Regions from separate parts of the Kitasatospora atroaurantiaca genome, predicted to be linked through region 3. Evidence: riboswitches for the same ligand, from Rfam matches in the RefSeq annotation. Region 3 holds a riboswitch; each other region holds the start of a gene.
What was found. A riboswitch is a leader RNA that binds a small molecule or an ion and turns the genes downstream of it on or off. The one in region 3 is predicted to bind cyclic di-AMP.
Positions count from the first base shown of each region.

Region 1 (5,052 bases), 1.9 Mb from region 3:
TTGAACAGCTGGCAATAGGTGCCGATGCTCATGCCGGCGTTGTTCGGCTCATTGCCGATCACCCAGTAGCCGACCGGCTTCCCTTCCGATTTGAAGTGGTTCACCATGTTCGCGCCGTCCGACGGGGTGAAGTTGTCGTCACTTGACCCGCCAAGGACGATCTTCGGGGTGCCGCCGGAAGCAACGATGCTGTCCACCCACTGGTCGCCTGAGATGTTCGTCGGGCCGCCGCCGGCCGAGGAGATGATAGTGCCGCCGTTCCACTGCAGCGGCACCCGGTAGGTGGACAGGCCCAAGCTTTTCAGCTTGGTGCGCTGTTTCGCGGCGGCAACGACGCTGCCGCCGCTCTGACCGTAGGTGGAAATGGTTCCCGAGAAGGCGTTCGGATTGACTTGCCCGATGGCCGTGGAGAAATCGATGGTGACGTTGGATGCGGCAGCTGCGGCCGGCTGAATGGTGGCTTGGTATCCCATGACAGCCGTGGACAGCGTGGCGGCCAGTGCGAGCGCCTTAAGGGCACGGCGGTGTCCCATGATCATCTGATTTACCCTCTGGTAGTCGAATTCGGCGATGCCCCATCGACGGGGCGACGATTCCGGGTGCCGGTCTGCGGCTCGCGGTCCCCGGCAGGTGCTGACTATGTGGTGGTAGCGGTGCGTCCGCCCGGGCGCCAGGCGTTTTGGGCAATGCTCCGTTGGAAAGGTCCGCCTGGCGCGCTGCGTGCCGCCGGGCGGGGCGGGTTCGTCGAACTGTGTGACGGCCGATCCCGGGAATGGCCGTGGCGGATCTCGAGGGCCTTCGCGGCTGACAGCCGGGCCGCCTGCGCTGCCCTGCCGGGCACGCAAGAATCGCATGAGCGCGGCACGCCGGCAGTGCGGCATGGACCACCCCGCTGACGGCCGGCAACTGACGCTGCTTCAGGCGGATTTGAAGGTCGAGCGCTCATGGGGTCGCCCGCGGAAGACGGTTGCCGGCACCGCGCGGGTGCCGTACGGCTACGTCACCGCCGCCACTCCCGCCGTGACCACCGCCCTGCTCACCATCGTGCGCCACGGGCGGGCCGGCGGACCGGCCCGACGTCCGGACCACCAGGTGCACCACGCCGTACTGACCCGGGTCAGGCCGACGACCGCCCCGGCCCCGTGCTCGGACGTCGCAACACACCGACCGCATCTGCACCTCCGGACAGGCTCGGCTCGCTGCCGATCAGTACCAGTGATGGGTCTGCCAGAACGCCCAGGCGGCGTTGGGACTGCCGTAGCGGCTGTTCATGTAGTCCAGCGCCCACTTGATCTGGGTCACCGGGTTGTCGCGCCAGTCCGAGCCGGTCGAGGCCATCTTGGAGCCCGGCAGCGCCTGGGCCAGGCCGTAGGCGCCCGAGGACGGGTTGGTGGCGTGAACGTTCCAGCCGCTCTCGTGGCTGATGATCTGGCTGAACGAGGCGAACTGGTCGGCCGGAACGACGGAGGCAGCAAGGGCCTGGATCGAACCGGCGGAATAGCTGATCTGGGCGGCGGGCCTCGACGTCGGCACAGCGGGCTTCGCGGCAGGCGCTGCCGGGGCCGCCGGCTTCGCAGACGCCGGCGTGGCCGTGGCCGGAGCGGCTGCGGAGAGCACCAGCTTCTGACCCGGGAAGATCAGGTCGGGCCCCTTGGTCAGGGTGCTCCTGTTCAGCTCGTAGAGCTTCTGCCAGCCACCCTGCACGTGGTGGCCGACAGCGATCCTGGACAGGCAGTCACCGCTGGCCACGGTGTACGTCGCGGGAGCAGCCGCCTGCAGCGCAACCGGAGCGGTCTCCTGGGCCTGCGCCACGACAGGGGCGGGGGCGGCGGTCTGAACACTGGTGGCACGGGCGGGGGCCAGGGCGTGCGCGCTGGCGGCACCGGTGGCGATGACCGGCAGGGTGGCCCCCACACCGGTCACGGTGGCCGCGGCGACAAGGCGTTTGGCAGAGGTCTGACGGGGACGGCGATGACGACCGGTTCCGGACAGCATGAAGGAGTATTCCTCTCCCACGCCTACGAGGTGAGCTGTCGGGTTCGGGCTGGAGTTGCCCGGCCGCGCGGAGGCACGGCTTCACCCCTAGCCGCGAAGGCGCTGGGCGCGCTTGCGGCGACTTACCTGGGTCCCCCGCTCCTACCGTGGTGCGTTCTGTTGCGTCCAGACCTCTCCGGCGGCAGGACTCGGCGTTCCGGAGAAGTTGATTCCGCTTCTGGGCGGATGCCGGTGACCCTAGGCAGATGCGCGCTCGAATCACAACCCCGGGCCACCAGAGACACGCAAAACGCGCCACCTATGTCCCCTTTTGGCACGATCTACGCATGTCGTTGATCGCTTGGAGCCATATCGGAGAGCCGCTGGTCGTGGCGAGGACAGCGAGGACGATAAGGGCGATCCGGCCGGGCGGGAGCTTGCGCCAGCGAGAGCGGTCTTCTTCAGGTGACCGCGGACCAGGCCGGAGGTGGTTCGGCTCCCTCACGGCGGGTCTGTTGCCGGCAGGTCGGTCTGTCGCAGCCCAGGAGTCCAGGGCCTGCCGCACCGGGGCCGATGCCTGTTGAAGTGACGGGCATGGTCGTGTCGAAAGGGCGCCCCGCACCTGTGCGTTCGCACGAGCGCGGGGCACCCCTGTCGATCCGGTTGGAGAGTCAGCATCCTTCGGTTTCGAAGGTGCGCAGCAAATCGGCAGCGACGCTCACGGCAATTGTCGCGGGATCCTTGCCGGTGATGTCGGCCAGCCCGATCGGGGTCTTGATCCGATCGATGGTGGCCTCGTCGTGACCGCCCTCGGTGGCGAGGCGTTTGCGGAACCGCACCCACTTGGCCGCCGACCCGATCAGCCCGATGGAGCCGAGATGGGTTGTGCGCAAGGCGGCGTCGCACAGAGCGGCGTCCTCGGCGTGATCATGGGTCATGATCAGGATGTGGGTGCCGCGCGGCAACTCCGCCAGCACCTCCTCGGGCAGCAGCGGCGTGTGATGCACGGTCACCTGCGCCACCGCGTCTGCCAGCACGTCGAGCCGCTCCTCGGTGAGGATGTCGGAGCGGGTGTCGATCAGATGGAGGTCGAGGTCCTGACGTGCCAGGATGCGCGCCAGTTCCAGCCCGACGTGCCCGACGCCGAAGATTGCCACCGCTCGTACCGCCGGCAGCGGTTCGAGCAGCACCGAGACCATGCCGCCGCAGCACTGCACGCCATGCTGGTTGACCACCTTGTCGTTCAGGGCGAAATCAATCAGCTCCGGCTCAGGCTTGGACGCGGCGATCATCTCCCGCGCCCGGTCGATCGCGACGGCCTCGACATTGCCGCCACCGATCGAGCCCCACGTCTCGGTCTGCCCCACAACGAGTTTCGCACCGGCGTCGCGCGGCGCATGGCCGCGCACGGTCGCGACGGTCACCAGCACGCCGGACTCCCGGCGTGCTCGCAACCGTGCCACCGCGGCGACCCACGTCATGTCAGGCACCGCTCAGCGCTTTTGCATCGGTTTGGATCCTGCCGTTGGCGACGTGCCCGTTTCCAGCGTGGCCGTTGGTGGCAAACCCGTTGCGGGCGTGACCGTTCCGGGAGACATCGCCCTGGCGAGCCGCCTGGATCGCCCAGTACACCGCCTCCGGCGTCGCGGGCGAGGCCAACTCGACGCTGACCCCGCTCGACCCGAAGGCGGCGGCGGCCTGCCGCAACGCTTCTCGCACCGAGAACGCCAGCATCAGCGGAGGCTCACCCACCGCCTTGGACCCGTATACCGCGCCCTCTTCGGTTGCGTTCTCCAGAAGCGTGACGTTGAACTCCTCGGGCATCTCCGAAAAGCTCGGCAGCTTGTAGGTGCTCGCGGCCTGCGTCAGCAGCCGGCCGCGGTTCGGCCCGTCACTGGCGTCCCAGCGCAGGTCCTCGAGCGTCAGCCAGCCCGCTCCCTGCACGAAACCACCCTCGACCTGACCGATGTCGATCATCGGGGACAGGCTGTCGCCGACATCGTGCACGATGTCCACGCGCCGGATGCGGTAGGCACCGGTGAAGCCGTCCACCTCCACCTCGGCTGCGGCGGCGCCATGCGCGAAGTACTTGAACGGCGAGCCCCTGAACGTCTTCGCGTCCCAGTGCAGACCCTCGGTCCGGTAGAAACCGGCCGCCGACAACTGAACCCGCTGGAAGTACGCGGTGCGCACCAGGTCGTCCCAGGCCAGCTCCTTGTCGCTGCCGAGAGTGCGCGCGACGCCCTCGACGATGCGCACATCCGAGGCGTTCGAACCCAGCAGGGTGGCGGCCACCTGCAGCAGCCGCTCGCGCAGCTGCTCGCAGGCGTTCTTCACCGCCGCGCCGTTGAGATCCGCCCCGGCACTGGCGGCGGTGGCAGAGGTGTTGGGCACCTTGTCGGTTCGCGTCGGGGCCAGCCGCACCTTGTGCAGTGGGATACCCAGCGTGGTCGCGGCAACCTGCAGCATCTTGGTGTGCAGGCCCTGGCCCATCTCGGTGCCGCCGTGGTTGATCAGGACCGAGCCGTCCTTGTAGATCAGCACCAGCGCGCCGCCCTGGTTGAAGGCGGTGAGGTTGAACGAGATTCCGAACTTGAGGCCGGTGACCGCAAGTGCCCGCTTGGTGTTCGGGTGCGCGGCGTTGAAGGCGGCGATCTCGCGCCTGCGATCGGCGATGCCGGCGTTGTCCTGAACCTGCTGCCAGACGGCGGAGATCCGTTCGGGGTGAACGACCGGCTGTCCGTACGGTGTTGACTGGCCCTGCCGGTAGAAGTTGCGCTCCCGCAACTCCATCGGATCCAGACCGAGCAGCGGCGCGCACCGACCCATGATGTCCTCGATCACCAGCATGCCCTGCGGTCCGCCGAAGCCGCGGAAGGCGGTGTTGGAGACCTTGTTGGTCCTGGCGATGCGACCGGCGATACGCGCGTTGGGAATCCAGTAGGTGTTGTCGATGTGGCACAGCGCACGGGCCACCACCGGCTCGGAGAGGTCCAGGCTCCAGCCGCCGTCCGCGGTCAACGTGGCGTCCAGGGCCTGAATGCGGCCCTCGGCGTCGAAGCCGATCTTCCACGTGGC
Region 1 covers NZ_VIVR01000001.1:597,048-602,099, forward strand. The annotation lists gene FB465_RS02735 (GH39 family glycosyl hydrolase) at 1-539, opposite strand, end outside; gene FB465_RS37400 (LysM peptidoglycan-binding domain-containing protein) at 1,207-1,914, opposite strand; cyclic di-AMP (ydaO/yuaA leader) riboswitch at 2,001-2,159, opposite strand; gene xdhC (xanthine dehydrogenase accessory protein XdhC) at 2,646-3,455, opposite strand; gene xdhB (xanthine dehydrogenase molybdopterin binding subunit) at 3,457-5,052, opposite strand, start outside.
Region 1: it holds a riboswitch for cyclic di-AMP, as region 3 does, so the genes downstream of both, FB465_RS37400 (LysM peptidoglycan-binding domain-containing protein) here and FB465_RS11530 (M23 family metallopeptidase) in region 3, are expected to answer to the same signal.

Region 2 (5,052 bases), 1.3 Mb from region 3:
AGCGGGCCGTCCCACCAGTAGGCGTCCTCCCAGGTGTTGTGGCTGATGCAGCTTCGGAAGGTGATGCCGTGGCTGGCGTGCGGGACGAAGGCATGGCTGCCGGCGTCACGGACGACGACGCCCTCGACCACCGTCCCCCGGCTGCTGTCGCCGAGCATGTGGAAGTGCAGCCCGTACCGGCCCAGGACGGGCTCGGTGACGGGTGCTCCGTTCCACTTCTCCTTGCCCGCGTTACGAGGGCCGAGCCAGCGCAGTGCGGCGTGCCGGACGTCGGCAGGGCGGGAGCTGGTGAGGTGGACATGGGCGCGGCCCTCGGCGGTGCCCTCGACGCGGACGTTGCGGGTCAGATTGAGCACCTCGGCGCCGACGGTGACGCCGCCTCCGGTGGCGACCCGGGGGTGGGCGTAGTGCAGGGGCGCATCCAGGGTGACGGTGGCTCCGCTGATCTGCTGGATGGTCCGTAGGTCGTACTGGGCCGAGAAGCCCTCGGTGTCGGGGGCGGCCGTGGGGGTGACGGCGAGTTCGTCACCGACCCGCCAGCCGGTCGGGGCGGCGGCGAGGGTGATGGCGGTGTCACCGGCCTTCAGCGGGCCTGCGGCCCGGACCCAGGCCGTCCTGGCGGCGCCGTCCAGCCGGAGGTAGCCGGCGCCGGTGACCCAGAGGCCGGTGTCGGTGTCGACGAGCGTCATACCGCCGCCCTTGAACCGGCGTTCGTCGACGCCGGGGAAGCGCAGGGTGTGCACGGCCGTGTCGGCGGGTGCGAGGGCGAGGCCGCCCTTCACCTCGACGTTGCCGGCCGAGCTGAGGGTGATGGTCTTCTCGGCGGCGAAGACCAGGGAGCCGGAAGCTTCGATCAGCAGCGCGGCGACGCTCGCGTCGGTGTCCAGCACCACCCGGTCGGTGATCCTCACGGCCGTCCCCGGCCCCGGTACGGCTCCGCCCCAGCCGGCCGGGTCGGACCAGCGGCGTCCGCTCTGGTCGAGGGTGGGCGCGGGCCGGCTCGGCGGCGGCGGTGCGCTGTGGGCGTGGGTCGCCGCGGCCGGGGTCTCAAGGGTCGCTGCCGGGCGCTCCGAGTCGCCCAGCGAGCGGCGAAGCACCTCCTCGGCGCCGACGGCGGCGGCGACCGTGCCGACGGCCAGCCAGGCGAGGACCCTCCTGCGACCCACCCGGCGGGGGTCTTTGGTCCCTGGACCGGGCTCGGGTGGTTCCTCCTGAAGCGCCATGATCGACTAGCCCTCCCCCAGGCCGCATACCGGCTCCGTCGTCTGAAGCATAGGCAAGTCCCGGAGGGGGCTGGGGATTTGCTCGAAAGCGGCCGATTCCGACCGGGCCGACCAATCAAGTTCGGACACGAAGCTACCGGAAACGATCTGTGACCCAGGTCACAGGTGTTTGCAGTTTCAACTTAAGTCTGTCTAACGTGCTCCCCTGTTCGTGGTCACACGGACCCACTCATCCGGAACGCCGAGTCCTGCCGCCGGGTGAGTCGGCAACGCAGAAACGCACCACGGCAGGGGCGGGGGAACCAGGTAAGTCGCCCGGAGGCGGTCCTCGGACCGACTCGGGGCTTGGGGTGAAGCCGTGCTCAGCACGGCCGGGCAACTCCAGCCCGAATCCGACAGCTCACCTCGCAGGCGTGGGAGAGGAACGCATCTTCATGCTGCCCGTCAACGCCACCACGCGTACCCGCCGACTGATCGCCGCCACCGGCGTGGTCGGCCTCGGTCTCTCGATCCCGTGCTTCACCGCCGGCGCCGCCTCGGCCGCCCCCGTCTCCACCTGGGACAAGGTCGCCCAGTGCGAGAGCAGCGGCGACTGGAGCATCAACACCGGCAACGGCTTCTACGGTGGTCTGCAGTTCACCTCCAGCACCTGGGCCGCGTACGGCGGTCACCAGTACGCCGCCCAGGCGAACCAGGCCACGAAGGCCCAGCAGATCTCCGTCGCCGAGAAGGTCCTCGCCGACCAGGGCCCCGGCGCCTGGCCGGTCTGCTCCGTCAAGGCCGGTCTGACCAAGGGCGGCGCCCCCGCCCAGGTCGACACCAGCTCCTCCTCGTCCTCCGCCGCGGCGTCGCGCTCCGAGACCCGCGCCGCTGCCCCCAAGGCCGCCCCGCAGGCCGCCGCGCCGAAGACCGAGGCCCCCAAGGCCACCACCACCACGGACAAGACCTACACCGTGGTGTCCGGCGACTGGCTGTCGACCATCGCCCAGAAGAACAACGTCGAGGGCGGCTGGCAGAAGCTGTACGACCTCAACAAGTCGCTGCTGACCTCGGGCCCGGACCTCATCTACCCCGGTCAGAAGCTCGCGCTCGGCACGACGACCACCACGGCCGCCGCCCCGCAGCAGGCCGCTCCGCAGGCCGCCGCGCCGAAGCACAGCACCACGACGACCACGGCCAAGCGCGCCACGACCTCCGCGGTCAAGGCCTCGAACGTGACCGGCAGCAAGGCCGCCGCGATCAACTTCGCGCTCTCCAAGGTCGGCCAGGCGTACGTCTACGGCGGCAGCAGCAACGGCGGCTGGGACTGCTCCGGCCTGACCCAGGCGGCCTTCCGCGCGGCCGGCATCGCGCTGCCCCGCGTGGCCGCCGACCAGGCCGACGCCAGCACCCGCGTCTCGCTGGACAACCTGCAGCCGGGCGACCTGCTGTTCTGGTCCAGCAACGGCAGCAACTCCGGCGTCCACCACGTCGCCCTCTACGTCGGTGACGGCAAGTACGTCGAGGCCGCCAACCCGCGCGCCGGCGTGAGGACCGAGACCATCAGCAACTGGGCCCCGGACTTCGCCGGCCGGATCTGACGCCTCGGAAGTACCCGCAGGACACTGCCCCCGGAGAACTGGTCGTCTCCGGGGGCAGTCCCCTGTCCCCGCCCGGCCGGGCGGGGCATGCTGCTCTCCTGCCCCGAGGAGGAGTCGCCATGGCCCAGATCACCGTCACGCTCGATGCCGACCTCGCGATCGAGGTCATGCTGCTCTCCGGCACGAAGAACCCGCAGGACGCGGTCGAGCTGATCGTCCGTGACTTCCTGGCCAGGGGTCGCCGCACCGAGGCCCGTACCGGCGACGCCGCCGACGCGCAGCGCGCCGACAGCCCGAAGCCGATCGCCCAGGAGGGCTGAGAGCGGGCAACCGCTCAGGATCGGGCTACCCCAGGGGGCGCGGGGAACTGCGCGAGACCGGAAGGCAGCGACCTGCGCCCTCCCGCTTCGCGCAGTTCCGCACGCCCCTGGGGCACCCCGCAGCATCACTCACCGACGGACGGCTTGCCCGCGATCGCGTCGTAGACCCTGATGCGCAGACGGCGCTGCCAGCCCTCGCGCTGTTCGCGTGCCCGGGCCCGGGCGTCCTTCCGACTGCCCTCCGGGTAGCGGGCCCGCGCCCAGGGCGAGCCGGGGCGGGCCAGCCGGAGGGCCCCGACCACCGCGAAGATGGGCACCAGCATCCCGATCAGCCCGGTGAAGGCCTTGCCCTTGCTGAGCGCGACCAGCGCGAAGCCGGCGTTGACGACGACCGTGCCGGCGTACGTCCAGCCGGAGGCCGGGGCGCCGTCCGTGGAGGCCTGGTCGACACCGAACGGTGCCGCGCCGAGCAGCAGCAGTCCGCAGACCGCCGCGCCGAGCACCACGGTGTCCACCGAGAGCCGGCCCTCCTCGGACCAGTAGACGTCCCGCAGGTGCAGGATCAGCGCGAACTCGTCGAGTACGAGCGCCGTGCCGATGCCGAACAGTGCGCCCGCGATCTCGGCCCAGGGCCTCTTGTCGCCGACCGGCGAGGCCAGCCCGAGGCCGGCGATGATCATGAAGACCACGCCGAAGACCACGTGGTGGATGTGCAGCCCGCCTGACGCCACGTTCCCCGGCCACCAGGACACCTCGGCCCGGATCATCCGCACGCTGAGCCGGATGAAGAAGAACGCCCCGAGGAAGCCCAGCAGCAGGAAGAGCAGCGGCTGCTTGCCCGGGTCCAGGATCTCCTGCCGGTACCAGTCGCCCATCGGTCAGGCCTCCGTCACGGGAGGCCTGGGCTTCGCTGCCGTCTCCGCGGTCTGCTCGGATCTCATGATCCAAGGCTGGCACGGACACAGCACGACGGCCCTGCGGAGCAGCTGCTCCGCAGGGCCGTTCAGCTGATCGGTCTACTTCGGGTTGGCCCCGGTGGAGCCGCGCATCACCAGTTCGGGCTGGAACATGAACTCGGCGCGCTGCGCCGGGTTCCCGCCGACCTCCTCGAGCAGGGCGTCCACCGCGGCGGTGGCCATCGCCTCGACCGGCTGGCGGATGGTGGTCAGCGGCGGTTCGGTGAACGCTATCAGCGGCGAGTCGTCGAAGCCGACCACCGAGACGTCCTGCGGCACCGAGAGGCCGCGCTGGCGCACCGCGCGGATCGCGCCGAGCGCCATCATGTCGCTGCCGCAGACGATCGCCGTGCAGCCCTTGTCGAGCAGCGCGTTGGCCGCCGCGTGCCCGCCCTCCACGCTGAACAGCGTGTGGTGGACCAGCCCCTCGGCCTCCTCGGGCGTGCGGCCCAGCAGCTCCTGGACGGCCGCGGTGAAGCCCTCGATCTTGCGCAGCACCGGGACGTACCGGCGCTGGCCGACGGCCAGGCCGATCTTCTCGTGGCCGAGCTCGACCAGGTGCTGCACCGCCATCCACATCGCGGCGCGGTCGTCCGGCGAGATGAACGGTGCGGCGATCTTCTCGCTGTAGCCGTTGATCAGCACGAACGGCACCTGGCGGCCGGTCAGCTTCGCGTACCGGTCGTGGTCGGCCGTGGAGTCCGCATGCAGGCCGGAGACGAAGACGATGCCCGCGACCCCCCGCTCGACCAGCATCTCCACCAGTTCGTCCTCGGTGGAGCCGCCGGGCGTCTGGGTGCAGAGCACCGGCGTGTACCCGTGCCGGCTGAGCACCTGCTCGATGACCTGGGCCAGCGCCGGGAAGATGGGGTTGCTCAGCTCAGGGGTGATCAGGCCGATCAGGCCCGCGCTGCGCTGGCGCAGCCGGGTGGGCCGCTCGTAGCCGAGGACGTCGAGCGCCGCCAGCACGGTC
Region 2 covers NZ_VIVR01000001.1:1,174,457-1,179,508, forward strand. The annotation lists gene FB465_RS05355 (hypothetical protein) at 1-1,166, opposite strand, end outside; cyclic di-AMP (ydaO/yuaA leader) riboswitch at 1,492-1,652, shown strand; gene FB465_RS05360 (transglycosylase family protein) at 1,637-2,803, shown strand; gene FB465_RS05365 (hypothetical protein) at 2,923-3,123, shown strand; gene FB465_RS05370 (hypothetical protein) at 3,249-3,998, opposite strand; gene FB465_RS05375 (LacI family DNA-binding transcriptional regulator) at 4,140-5,052, opposite strand, start outside.
Region 2: it holds a riboswitch for cyclic di-AMP, as region 3 does, so the genes downstream of both, FB465_RS05360 (transglycosylase family protein) here and FB465_RS11530 (M23 family metallopeptidase) in region 3, are expected to answer to the same signal.

Region 3 (5,052 bases):
GCGCGAGCGGCTGCGGGTGCAGAGCCGCGTCCCGCAGCTCCCCGAGGGCTGGTACGCCGACATGGCCCTGCGCCCGGCCGGCGGTCAGTCCTTCTCCGGCGACTTCGTGGTGGCCGCCCGCACCGGCCCCGGACAGCGGGTGCTGGAGGCCGTCCTGGCCGACGTCTCCGGCAAGGGCATGGACGCGGGCTCGCGCGCCCTGCTGCTCTCCGGCGCCTTCGGCGGCCTGCTCGGCTCGCTGCCCGCCCACGAGTTCCTGCCCGCCGCCAACGGCTATCTGCTGCGCCAGGACTGGGAGGAGGGCTTCGCCACCGCCGTCCACCTGGTGCTCGACCTGGACACCGGCGAGTACGAACTGCTCTCGGCCGGCCATCTGCCCGGTATGCAGCGGCTCTCGGGTGCCGGGCGCTGGGAGGTCAAGGAGTCCTCGGAGGGCCCGCTGCTCGGGATCTACGACGGCGCCAAGTTCGAGGGCGTCCGGGGCCGGCTGAACCGGGGGGACCTGCTGATGCTCTGCACCGACGGCATGGTCGAGATCCCCGGCCGGGATCTCTCGGAGGGCATGGACCGGCTGATGGGCGAGGCCGACCGCCTGGTCGCCGGGGCCCTGATGAGCAGCGGCAGCCGGGGCGCGGCCGTCCGGCTGATCGAGACGGTGGCCAAGGACGTCAACGACGACCGGGCGGTGCTGTTGCTCTGGCGGCAGTGAGAGCGGTGGCCGCCGCCGCCCGTCGGGCTGAGGCCTGGCGCCCGCATGTCAAGCCCGGGTGGTGATCTTCGGCCATTCCTGACGGCTCGTCGCCCGAGTGGATCTACCCGGTTCCCAGCCGCCGGTCGCCCGCTCCGAAGCCGGTCATCCGGGCCCTGCCGACGCTCCGTCAGAGGAGCTCCGCTATCGTCTCGGTCGGCGGAAATTCGTCTCACATCGCAGGATCTTCGGGCCTGCCTTCCGGCAAGTCCTTTACGCAGTCCGCACGAACGACCACACTGAGTCCGGGTGGGACTGGTCGATTCTCGGGGGATTGGGGGCGCCACATGCGGCTGACGGCAAGCGTCGTACGGCTGCTCGGTGCCCCGGTTGCGGCGTGATCGGTCGGCTTCCGCCCGGGACCGTCCGCGCCACAGCTGGGTGCGGAGGGGGCAGTCCGGCAGCGGCGGCAGCACGCGGTCGGGCGGTCTTCCGGACAGGCCGGGGTCCGGCGTCGCCATGGGGTTTCGGCACGGAGCCCCGACGCAGCCACGCTTCGAAAAGAATGAGGAAGTGAGTCCGGGTGGCCTTCTCCGTCTCCGCGTTGTTCCTGTTCGGCGTCATCGTCGTCATCTTCATCCGCAACAAGCAGCTGAAGACCAGTCATGCGATCATCGCCGCGCTCTTCGGCTTCATGGTCAGCCAGTCCACGGCGGCCAAGCCCATCCAGGACTTCCTCAACCAGCTGGCACAGACCATCTCCTCGGTCGCCAGCTGACGCCTCCTCGGCGGACGCGCGCGTCCACCGAGGCTTCTTCCGTCGAGCACGTGACCCGGACGTTCCCGAGGCCCTCGGGCCGGCGGGTCTACTGGCCTGCCCGCCGGGCCTGCCACCAGCGGCTGACCAGGCCGCGCCGTGGCGCCGGCGCGTGCACCGGAGCGGGTGCCGGCTCGGGGCGTACGGGCTCCGGCCGGGTGACGCCCTCGGCCGCGAGCAGGATGAACAGGCGGGCCCAGCAGAGGCGTTCGCCGCGGGGCCAGTCCATGGCGCGCAGTGCCGCCGAGGCGGGCTCCGACACCTCGCCGTTCACCCGGACCTCGGCGATGTCCTCCCCGGCCCTGCCGCCGAGGAAGAGCTTCACGCCGTTCACGTCCGGCGCCGTCAGCTCGGGCCGCAGCGCCTCGGCCAGCGCGGGCAGCACCTGGTGGTCGGCCAGCCAGCCCGTCAGCCGCTCGGTGCCGAAGCCGAAGACGGCGGCGGGGCCCTGCACGGCGTGCCAGTCGGACAGCTCGGCGTGCCGGTAGTGGTCGGCGTGCTCGCCGCGGTGCTCGAGCAGCTCCAGCACCGTGGTGGCGGTCGTGGTGGCCCACATCTTCACGGCGTTGTCGAGCTTCTCCTCCTCGGTCTTGCCGAGCCCGGCCGCGCAGTCCCACACCACGGGGGCGTCCGCGCGCCCGAGGTGGAGTACGAAGCCCAGGTCGACGTGGCCGGCGCCGCCGTCGCCCGGGTGCTCGCGGACGGCCACCGCGGTGGTGCCGGGCCCGCGCACCACGCTGCCGTCGACCGTGAACTCCTTGCCGTAACGCGCCATTTCGCGGACCACGCTGCGCTGGATCACTGCGAGTCGGTCCTGCGGACGCACGGGCGGCTCCTCGATCGAATGAGGCATCGAACTTCGAACATCGAACGCGAGCGAGAGTATCGGCCCAGGGCCCCAGCGGGAAACGCATCGTCAGCTGTCGAGGTGCCGTGAGGTGACCGGGGTCACCGAAGATTCTTCCGGCGGTGCCGGACCGTGTCCGGACGGGCACACAGGGTCGGATCGGTCACGGCACGGCGGCCGCTCTCGCACGCAGGGTGAAAGATGAGAACGCGGTGAGCAGTACCCGCTCGGCGGAGAGTGACCTCGGGCCCGTTCACCCTTATCCGGGCCTTACATCCCGCTCGCCGGGGACTTGCCTTGTGTACGTCCCATCGGCTTTGCTTCGACACCTGCCCGGCCATCGTCCGGGCGGCTCACCGGGCAGAACGCCAAATCCTGCCGCTGCCCGGCGCCTCGAACCAGGCACTGCACGGCAGGAGCGGGGGACCCAAGGTAAGTCGCCGATCCCGGTGTTCCGGGACGGCTTGGGGTGAAGCCGCTCTCTTTCCGCGGCCGGGCATCTCCCGCCCGAACCCGACAGCTCACCTCGCCGGCGTCGGAGAGGACCCCCTCATGTCCGCAAAGGGCAAGCACCGCCGCATAAAGCTGTCCCGCCTCACCCGCATCGCCGTCGCCACCGGCGTGGCCGGTGCCTCCCTCGCCCTCCCGGTCACCGCCGCGAGCGCCCACGGGACCGACAGCCACCAGTCGACCGCGCCCGCCGCGTCGACGACCACCAAGACCTCCATCGACGCCATCGAGGTCAAGCCGGTCGCGGAGACCACCTCCGCTCCCGCCCCCGCCGCCTCCGCCGCGCGCTCGTACGACGTCGTCAGCGGCGACACCCTCTCGAAGATCGCGGACGCCCAGCAGGTCGGTGGCGGCTGGCAGAAGCTGTACGAGGACAACCGCAGCGTCGTCGGCAGCAACCCGAACCTGATCTTCCCCGGCCAGCACCTCTCGCTCTCCGGCAAGGCCGCCGCCGCTGCGCCGCAGGCCGCGACCCCGAAGCAGGAGGCTCCGAAGCAGGAGGCCCCGAAGCCGTCGACCGCCAAGGCCGCGGCGCCGAAGGCCTCCTCGTCCTCCTCCGCCGCCAAGTCGTCGACCGCGAGCTCCTCCGACTCGGTGTCCTCGTCCTCCGCGGTCGCCGCCTCCTCGGGTTACACCGCTCCGGTGAGCAGCCGCATCACGACCGGCTACGGCGTCGCCGGTTCCTCCTGGTCCAGCGGCCACCACACCGGCGTGGACTTCCCGGTCTCCACCGGCACCTCGGTCAAGGCGATCGCCGCCGGCACCGTCGTCTCGGCCGGCTCGGGCGGTGCGTACGGCAACGAGGTCGTCATCAAGCACGCCGACGGCAAGTACTCCCAGTACGCCCACCTGTCGTCCATCTCCGTCAGGGCCGGCCAGACCGTGACGGTGGGCCAGCAGATCGGCCTCTCCGGCGCCACCGGCAACGCGTCCGGCCCGCACCTCCACTTCGAGGTCCGCACCGGCCCGGCCTACGGCTCCGACATCGACCCGGTCGCCTACCTGGCGAGCCACGGCGTCAAGATCTGACACCCCGTCGGACACCCGCGCGGCCCCGGCCGGTGATCACTCACCGCCCGGGGCCGCGCCCGGCGGACCCTCGCCACCAGGGCATACCGCTCGTCGCCCACCGGACCGCCCCACAGTCCGGAATCGCCACCGAGGGGCTCGACCCGCAGCTCGACGACCAGCGGGCGCACGGCCGCAGCCAAGGCGTCCGCAGTGGCATTACTGAACGGCACCCAGGCCCAGGTCCTCCCGCCGCAGCAAGATCGATCCGGACGGGCACGGCCCGGGCGCGACGCCCTGACGGACCTTCAAACGACTTCGGCCCCAGGCCGGCGGATGAACCGCTGACCTGGGGCCGAACTGATGGAGCGGGCGACGAGAATCGAACTCGCGTGGCCAGTTTGGAAGACTGGGGCTCTACCATTGAGCTACGCCCGCGTGCATGTGCCTGAGCACACGCCGCCCCCGGGCCGTTGCCGGTCGCGAGGACAGGGTCAGCGTACCTGGTCGGGCCGGTTGCTTGCACACCGCTTTCGGCTCCGGGCATGTCCCGCGGCCCGCCGATATAACGGCGAACAGGGTGTTGTCGACGTGTACGCTTCCTCTCGGCACCACGGGGTGTGGCGCAGTTTGGTAGCGCGTCCGCTTTGGGAGCGGAAGGCCGTCGGTTCGAATCCGGTCACCCCGACAGTGCGGCAGGGTCTCGTCCGCGGGCGGGGCCCTGTTGGCGTTTGCGGGGTCGCTCGGGCACCCTGGAATGTTGATTGTTCACCCAATGTGGCGATCGACGGACCCCCCGAGACCCGACTGAACAGCGAGCCCCCATGCCTGCGCCCGACCCCGCCGCCGTCACCCCTCGCCGGGGGCTCGACCCGAAGGTCGCCGTCGGTGTGGTCTTCGTGGCCGCACTCTTCATGTCGATCATGGACACCACGATCGTGAACGTGGCGCTCCCCTCGATCGGCCGCCAGTTCGCAGTCGACCCCGCCTCGGTCGGCGTGGTCAACGTCGGCTACCTGGTCACCCTCGCCGTCTTCGTGCCGCTCTCCGGCTGGCTGGGCGACAGGTACGGCACCCGCAGGGTCTTCCTGGCCGCCCTCGCCCTGTTCACGGTGGCCTCGCTGCTCTGCGGCAGCGCGGGCAGCCTCGACCAGTTGACGGTCTACCGGATCTTCCAGGGCG
Region 3 covers NZ_VIVR01000001.1:2,484,525-2,489,576, reverse strand. The annotation lists gene FB465_RS11545 (PP2C family protein-serine/threonine phosphatase) at 1-709, shown strand, start outside; gene FB465_RS11540 (hypothetical protein) at 1,272-1,466, shown strand; gene FB465_RS11535 (DUF6348 family protein) at 1,555-2,331, opposite strand; cyclic di-AMP (ydaO/yuaA leader) riboswitch at 2,719-2,895, shown strand; gene FB465_RS11530 (M23 family metallopeptidase) at 2,905-3,891, shown strand; tRNA gene FB465_RS11520 (tRNA-Gly) at 4,235-4,308, opposite strand; tRNA gene FB465_RS11515 (tRNA-Pro) at 4,485-4,558, shown strand; gene FB465_RS11510 (MDR family MFS transporter) at 4,695-5,052, shown strand, end outside.